2 regions of the Glutamicibacter sp. BS14 genome follow, and region 2 is predicted to be linked to the other one. Evidence: riboswitches for the same ligand, from Rfam matches in the RefSeq annotation. Region 2 holds a riboswitch; the other holds the start of a gene.

The links. Region 2 has a riboswitch for glycine ahead of gcvP (aminomethyl-transferring glycine dehydrogenase). Riboswitches for the same ligand answer to the same signal wherever they lie in the genome.
Region 1: another riboswitch for glycine. It lies ahead of cycA (D-serine/D-alanine/glycine transporter); the one in region 2 lies ahead of gcvP (aminomethyl-transferring glycine dehydrogenase).

The regions. Positions count from the first base shown of each region.
Region 1 is NZ_CM167801.1:1,029,557-1,033,764, reverse strand. Features, by position in the region: gene AC1Z36_RS04945 (heavy metal translocating P-type ATPase) at 1-1,127, shown strand, start outside; glycine riboswitch at 1,356-1,454, shown strand; glycine riboswitch at 1,455-1,563, shown strand; gene cycA (D-serine/D-alanine/glycine transporter) at 1,780-3,282, shown strand; gene AC1Z36_RS04935 (4a-hydroxytetrahydrobiopterin dehydratase) at 3,451-3,774, shown strand; gene AC1Z36_RS04930 (FUSC family protein) at 3,758-4,208, opposite strand, start outside.
Region 2 is NZ_CM167801.1:1,449,659-1,453,866, reverse strand. Features, by position in the region: gene gcvP (aminomethyl-transferring glycine dehydrogenase) at 1-2,235, opposite strand, end outside; glycine riboswitch at 2,400-2,497, opposite strand; gene AC1Z36_RS06855 (SGNH/GDSL hydrolase family protein) at 2,600-3,376, opposite strand; gene AC1Z36_RS06850 (serine hydrolase domain-containing protein) at 3,424-4,208, opposite strand, start outside.

The sequences.
Region 1 (4,208 bases), 420 kb from region 2:
TGACCTGGTTCTTTGCCAGCGGCGATCCCTACCAGGCGTTCACCGCTGCGGTCGCCGTGCTGGTCATCGCCTGCCCCTGCGCGTTGGGCCTGGCGACCCCGATCGGCTTGCTGGTCGGTACCGGCCGCGGCGCGCAGCTGGGCATCCTGATCCGCGGCCCGCAGGTCCTGGAAGATACCCGCAAGCTGGACACCATCGTGCTGGACAAGACCGGCACCGTGACCACCGGGGTCATGGCCCACCAGGGCACCCAGGCCATCGACGGAGTCGATCCCGATGAGGTCCTGGTCTTGGCCGGTGCCGTGGAACACCATTCCGAGCATCCGATCGCCCAGGCCATCGCCAAGGCCGCAGCCGGCTTGGGCCCGCTGCCCGAAGCCAGCGACTTCGATTCCGATCCGGGCGGCGGCGTGGTCGGCACGGTCAACGGGCATCGCGTTGCCGTAGGCCGCTTCAGCTGGCTCGAAGCCCAGGGCGCGTCCTTGGATGACTCCGCCAAGGCCATGCTCGCGGAAGCCGAGCAGGCCGGCGCGACCGCCATCCTGGTCGCGGTGGACCAGCAGTTCCAGGCAGTGATCTCGGTGGCGGACAAGATCAAGGACAGCTCCGCAAAAGCTATTGCCGAACTCCAGGAGCGCGGCCTGCGCGTGGTGCTGCTGACCGGCGACAACCAGTCGGTGGCTACCGAGGTTGCCGCCCAGGTAGGCATCAAGGCCGAGGACGTATTCGCCGGGGTCTTCCCTGCCGGCAAGGCCCAGGCGATCACCTCATTGCAAGAGCAGGGCAAGGTCGTGGCCATGGTGGGCGATGGGGTGAATGACGCGCCAGCACTGGCGCAGGCCGACCTCGGCATCGCCATGGGCTCGGGCACCGATGTGGCCATCGAAGCCGCGGACATCACCCTGATGGGTAACGACCTGCATCAGGTCACGCAGGCCATCGACCTGTCGGCCCGAACCCTGTCCACCATCAAGATGAACCTGTTCTGGGCTTTCGCCTACAACACTGCCGGCATTCCGATTGCGGCCCTGGGCTTGCTGAACCCGATGATCGCCGGAGCGGCCATGGCAGCCAGCTCGGTGCTGGTGGTATTGAACTCGCTGCGGCTGCGACGGTTCGGGAAGTAGCCCTCCGTACCTCCCCACGCGGGGCATCGGTTGAACCGATGCCCCGTTTTGCCGCATCCATGCCCTTGCTTCCCGAATCATTACGAAGCGGAGAATCCCCCATTTCGCCAGCCACTTTCCACGATTGGCGTGGCCAAGCGGTTATCCGGGGCCCGAAGTGTGAAATTGCGACTTGCACCACGTTCATTTTTCTGCGCATACTGTGATGGCAATCACCACATATGCCGTTGATGCGTGGCGGGAGAGATCCGCTCACACCATGGGCGGGCGCCGTAGGAGCAATTTCCTCCCCGGGAAACTCTCAGGCACCTGTACCGCTACGAACAGGCACCTCTGGAAAGCAGCCCAGGTTCGTCCGGGCTCACCGAAGGAGCAAGCTTCACCCAGTATTCGGGTGGAAGTGAAAACTCTCAGGTTGTAATACAGATTGGGGAGGGACCAAGAACAGTGCCGCACCGAGCGCACCAGTTTCGAGGGACTCCCCGTGGCATTCGCAGCAACTGCTCTGAGCGCAGCATGCCGCGCAATGCCCAGCTGGAATCCTTCCTAGTCGGATGCGTTCTTCAAAGCGAGCAGCTGCTCTCCAAGCCTTCAGGGCTTGGGGGCAGGAGCGCTTCGAGGCGTCACACCACACTCCTGGAAGGCAATCAGCATGAGTACCACCAGTTCTGGCCCCGCACTCGAACGAGGGCTCTCCAATCGTCACATCCAGCTGATCGCCATTGGCGGCGCCATCGGCACCGGCTTGTTCATGGGCTCCGGCAAGACCATCTCGGTAGCCGGCCCGTCGGTCATCTTCGTCTACATGATCATTGGCTTCATGCTGTTCTTCGTCATGCGCGCCATGGGCGAACTGCTGTTGAGCAACCTGAACTACAAGAGCTTCGCCGACTTCGCCGGCGACCTGTTAGGCCCTTGGGCCGCATTCTTTACCGGCTGGACCTACTGGTTCTGCTGGGTTGTCACCGGCATCGCCGACGTCGTGGCCATCGCCCATTATGTCGCCTTCTGGTGGGGCGATTTGCCGCTATGGATCCCGGCACTAGCCTGTATCGTGCTGCTGCTGGTTCTGAACCTGGCGACAGTGAAGGCTTTTGGCGAAACCGAATTCTGGTTCTCGCTGATCAAGATCGTCGCCATCGGCGCACTGATCGTGGTTGGCCTGGTTATGGTGATCACCGGTTTCGAGCACAACGGTGCTTCTTCATCCTTCGCTAACCTGTGGAACGACGGCGGCATGTTCCCGACCGGCTTCATGGGCTTCGTAGCCGGTTTCCAGATCGCGGTCTTCGCCTTCGTTGGCATTGAGCTGGTTGGCACCACCGCGGCGGAAACCAAGGACCCCGAAAAGACCCTGCCCAAGGCAATCAACTCGATTCCTGTCCGCATCCTGTTCTTCTACGTTGGCGCGCTGATCATCCTGATGGCCGTGACCCCCTGGGATCTGTTCTCCGCTGCGCAATCGCCATTCGTGGGCATGTTCGCCCTGGCCGGTCTGGCTGGCGCCGCTGGCATCATCAACTTCGTGGTCCTTACCTCGGCGGCTTCGAGCGCCAACTCGGGTATCTACTCGACCTCCCGCATGCTCCGTGGCCTGTCCATGGAAGGCGATGCACCGAAGACGTTCACCAAGCTGTCAGGCCGCAAGGTTCCGCGCAACGCCCTGATGTTCTCCTGCATGTTCCTGCTGGCCGGCGTCGCACTGCTCTACGGCGGCGATTCGGTCATGGGAGCATTTACACTGGTCACCACCGTCTCGGCCCTGTGCTTCATGTTCGTCTGGACCATCATCCTGCTCAGCTACCTGGTCTTCCGTGCTCGTCGCCCGCACCTGCACGACGCATCGAAGTTCAAGGTCCCTGGCGGCAGCTTCATGCCATATGTTGTGCTGGCATTCTTCGGCTTCATCTTGTGGGCCCTGACCACCCAGACCGATACCCTCATGGCTATGGCCATTACCCCGATCTGGTTCCTGATCCTGGCTGCAGGCTACCTGGTCATCCGCCGCAACCCCCAGCACCAGGCACTGCGCGCCGCGCACCTGGCCAAGGTGGCGCACGAACGCTATGAGGCCTCCGCCTACCGTGATGCGGAATCCTTCGCCAAGCGCGAAGCGGAAACCGCCGCACAGGTTGCCGAGGACATCCGCCAGTAGCCCGAGCACTTGACAGCTCTCTCAGCCGGGCCCCGGCATCACCAGATGCCGGGGCCTAACTGCATAGTCGCTGGGATCGCTACCGCAATAGCCGGGGTCGATGCGATCATGATGGCAGGCAGCAACCACTTGCATAGTCCGACCCGCTGCCGCTTGGAGGAGAGAACCATGGCATCAACCGGTCCGTTACCGCGCTTCGAATTCGATCAGAGGCTGGGCGCCTTGCCTGATTGGAAGCGTGATGACTTGGGTTTGCGGGCCGCTTACCGTTTCGATTGCGCGAGCACGGCCTTGCAGTTCATTGTCCAGGTAGGCCTGCGCGCCGAGCAGGACAACCGGCATCCGCACCTGGAGTGGCGGGTTACCATCGTCGAGCTGCGCCTAACGCACAACCAGCCCGAGCATCTGGGAACACTGGACCTGGAATTAGCCCGCCATATCTCCATCGAGGCCGGCAAGCTCGAAGCGCAGGTTGTCACCGAGCACTGGTAGCCCCCGGCGTTCGGCCTTGGCGGCGGCGGGCCACCAGCAGCGAAATGGCGATGCTCTGCACCGCACCCACCAAAGCGCCCAGCGCCGTCATGGAAATGCGGTCGATGAGCAGGGACGCGGCCGGTTCAGGGCTGACCAGGTGGACCATGAGCAGTGCGGTGACCGTCATGAATACCATCCCCACCGCATAGTTGCGCAGAATCACCAGCTCGATGACGAACTGCGAGGCCAGCGCAGCGGCCAGGATTACCCAGACCGGGGAATCGAAGGCGAAAACTATTGCGGTCAGCGCTACGCCAATGCAGGTGCCTGCGCAGCGCTGCAGCCCGCGGGCTACCCGCGCATAGGCATCAGCGCCGGTGACTGCGGCGATCGCGCCGAGACTGGCCCAGTACCAGTGGCCGTCGCTGAGCAGATGCCCTGCGATTCCCGCC
Region 2 (4,208 bases):
GCCGAAAGCGGTCGCCACCACCGGCACGCCATCACGCTCGGAGTAGGTGCCCGAAGCATCGCCTGGCAGGAATGGCAGCAGGTGCTCGCCAACGCCGATTGGGCCTACGCCTGGACCGCCACCGCCGTGCGGGATGCAGAAGGTCTTGTGCAGGTTCAGGTGCGACACGTCGCCGCCGAACTTGCCTGGCTGGGCCAGGCCAACCATGGCGTTCATGTTCGCGCCATCGATGTACACCTGGCCGCCGGCGGCGTGGACCTTGTCGCAGACCTCGCGCACGTCGGAGTCGTAGACGCCGTGGGTGGATGGGTAGGTGATCATGATGGCTGCAAGGACGTCCTTGTTGGCCTCGATCTTGGCATCCAGGTCGTTCGCGTCGATGGTGCCATCGGCTGCGGTCTTCACGACCACCACGCGCATCCCGGCCAGCACTGCCGACGCGGCATTGGTGCCGTGGGCCGAAGCCGGAATCAGGCACAGATCGCGCTGGCCTTCGCCGCGCGAACGGTGGTAGTCCGAGATGGCCAGCAGGCCCGCGTATTCGCCCTGCGAGCCGGCGTTGGGCTGGATCGAAACGCCAGCGTAGCCGGTGATTGCGGTCAGGCGCCCTTCCAGGTCGGTGATCAGCTCGCGCCAGCCCTCGGTCTGCGCTGCAGGCGCGTAGGGGTGGATCGAGGCGAATTCCGGCCAGGTGATGGATTCCATTTCGGCGGCCGAGTTCAGCTTCATGGTGCACGAACCCAGCGGGATCATGGTGCGGTCCAGGGCCAGGTCGCGGTCCGAGAGCCGGCGCAGGTAGCGCATCATCTGGGTTTCGGAGGAGATGGTGTTGAAGATCGGGTGGGTCATGAAGTCGCTGGTGCGCACCTGCCCTGCCGGGATCTCGAAGCCTTCCGGAGCCGAGAGCTCTGCGCCGAAGACTTCAAGCAGGGTCTTGACTACGCCCGAGGTGGTGGCCTCGTCGGTGGAGATGCCCACCTGGGTCTCGCCCACCTTGCGCAGGTTGATGCCTGCTTCGATGGCCTTGGCAATGATGGCATCGGCGTTCTCGACGTTCACCACAACGGTGTCGAAGAAGGAGTCCGAAGCCAGGGTGTAGCCGCCGGAAACCAGCGAGCTGGCGATCACCCGGGCGTGGTTGTTGGCGCGCGAGGCGATCTGCTTCAGTCCGGCTGGGCCGTGGTAGACCGCGTACATCGAAGCGCAGATGGCCAGCAGGGCCTGTGCGGTGCAGATGTTGGAGGTGGCCTTTTCGCGGCGGATGTGCTGCTCGCGAGTCTGCAGGGCCAAGCGGTAGGCAGGGACTCCGGCGTCATCGGCCGAAACGCCCACCAGGCGTCCTGGCATGGAACGGGTCAGGCCATCGGCCACGGCCATGTAGGCAGCGTGCGGTCCGCCGAAGAACAGCGGCACGCCGAATCGCTGGGTGTTGCCCACGGCGATATCGGCACCCTGCTCGCCCGGAGGGGTGATCATGGTCAGGGCCAGCAGGTCGGCAATCACGGTAACCATGGCGCCGGCTTCCTTGGCGGCGGCGATGATCGAAGCGTGGTCCGCGATCGAGCCGTCGTTGCCAGGCTGCTGCAGGACAATGCCGGAGATCTCGCCCTCTGGCAAGCCTGCGGAAAGGTCGGCAATCTCGACTTCGAAGCCCAGCGCGTCAGCGCGGCCCTGCACGACCTTGAGGGTCTGCGGGAAGATGTTGGAGTCCAGCACGGTCTTGCCCTTGGACTTCTTCTTGTTGGCGCGGCGCATCATCAGCACGGCTTCGGCGGCGGCGGAGGATTCATCCAGCAGCGACGCGTTGGCGATGGGCAGGCCGGTCAGGTCCATGACCATGGTCTGGAAGTTCAGCAGGGCTTCGAGGCGGCCCTGGGAGATTTCCGGCTGGTACGGGGTGTAAGCGGTGTACCAGGCTGGGTTTTCCACGATGTTGCGGCGGATCACGGCTGGGGTGATGGTGTCGTAGAAGCCCTGGCCGATCATCTGGGTCTTCATGACGTTCTTCGAGGCAAGCGCACGCAGGTGGGCTAGGGCTTCGGTTTCGCTCAGGGCGTCTGGGATATCCAGTGCGGAGTCCTGGCGGATGTCTGCCGGAACGGCGGTGTCGATCAGTTCTTCCAGGCTGTCGTAGCCCAGGGTCTGAAGCATGGTGGTGACGTCGGAAGGACGTGGGCCGATATGGCGTGAAACGAATTCAGTATTCGCTCGTGCCGAAGTCTGCGTGATGGTCATGGTGCTGGTATCTCCATGGGATCTGTCTTGGCGCATGCCAAAGGAAGGTCTTTTTACCTCCCCATCCCTGTTGCATAACCTGAGAGTTTTACGCATCCAGCAAACCAAGCCGGGCACTTGCACCTTCGGTGAACCGGAACGGGCCGGTTTCTTTCCAGAGTTGCCTCATGATGGCGGTACGGGTGCCTGAGAGTTTCCTGGGGAGGAATTGCTCCTACGGCGCCCGTCCATGGTGTGAACGGGACTCTCCCGCCATCCGTCTATGGCGCGCGCTGCCGGCCGGAGACCTGCAGCACACCACCATGTTACCTGCCCCGCCCCCAAGGTCAAACAGGAGCGGGGTCCGGAAAAGTCATAAATGCGTTCAGTTGGCGTCGGCAGTTAAACGGATGTAATCAGGATATTTCGCTGACAAGGAATCACCCGACGAGGTGCCGGTGATCCGGCGCTTGACCCACGGAGCCAAATGCTCTCTGGCCCAGCCCAATTCCTGCTTCAGCTTTTCGCCGCGCGAGTTCACGGCCAGTTCCGGCAGGGACGGCTGCTGGATCCTGGAGGACCAGTTTCCCTCGGTGATCCGATGGGTGCCGAGCACGTCAAGGACCTTCGAAGCCATCAGCGTGTGGCCCAGCTCGTTCATGTGCAGCCGATCCACCGCCCAGTAGCGCAGATCGGAGAATTCGCGCCACCGCCAGTAATCGGCGATCACCGCGCCGTACTCGTCCGCGATTTCGCGAACCTTCTCGTTGTAAATGGCCGTGCGCGGACGGGTCTTGGAGAACAACGGTGACTCCACGGTGTCGAAACCGGTGAACAGCACGACCGCGCTTCCGGCTTCGGCAAAGCGGCGCACCATGCCTTCATAGCCGCGCATCAGCGCATCCAGGTCCGCCTTCGGGCGCAGGATGTCATTGCCACCGGCATAGATGGTGACCAGATCCGGGGCCAGTGCGAGCGCCTGGTCCAGCTGCTGGTTGATCACCTGCCCGATCTTCTTGCCGCGCACCGCCAGGTTGGCGTATTCCCATTCGCCTTCGGCGCAGAGCACTTCCGAAACCCGGTCCGCCCAGCCGCGGACCTGGTTGGGCCGGGTCGGATCCACATCGCCAACGCCTTCGGTGAACGAGTCACCTAGTGCCACAAACTTCTTCACTTCGCTCCTGCTTCGTTCCATTCCCGATGGGTTTACTACGCGTTGCTGCCGGCAGCCTGGGCCGACATGTTCTTCTGCATGATCAGCTGGCGGGCCAGCTGGCTGAGCTTGACCCCGGTGGAGATCTCCTTGACGCCTTCATTGCGCGAGGGGATGAAACCGAAGCCCAGCTGGTGGGCTGGATCGGCGAAGGCCAGCGAGGAATTCGCACCGTCATGGCCGTAGGCGAAAATCGATCCATAGTTGTTGCGCGCGGTGGCCTTCATGAACCCCAGGGCGAAGGCCTGCAGCAGCCCGTTGGTCCGGTCATGGCCGTAGACCAGCTCGGTGGAAACCTGGGACCAGGTGTCGGCGGTGAGGAATCCGCGGGTGGCGCCCAGTGCCGGCACTGCACCGAATGAGGCGGCATAGATTGCGGCGAGGCCTTGGGCATTGGCGACCGCGCCCATGGATGCGGGGCCCAGTTCGCGCACCTGCGGCGCGTTGGCCAGTTCGTGCCAGTTGTAGACCGGGCCGCTTTCCAGCGCGAAACCGGAGGCCGAGTTCACCGAAAGCCCGGCCGGGGAGAACGGATCGAAGAATTCCGGTGCGGCGTCAGCGCCCGGCAATACATCGCGGTAGCGCGATTCCAGCGCGGGGTCCTGGCCGATGTATGCTTCGGCTCCCAGCGGCTTGCGGATGCGCTCCTCGAAGACTTCTTTCAGTTCCTTGCCGGTGACCCGGCGTACCAGTTCTTCCATGAGCACGCCCATGGTGATCGCGTGGTAGCCGACAATGTTCTGGCCCAGCGGCCAGACGCTTGGCATGGAAGCGAGCACCT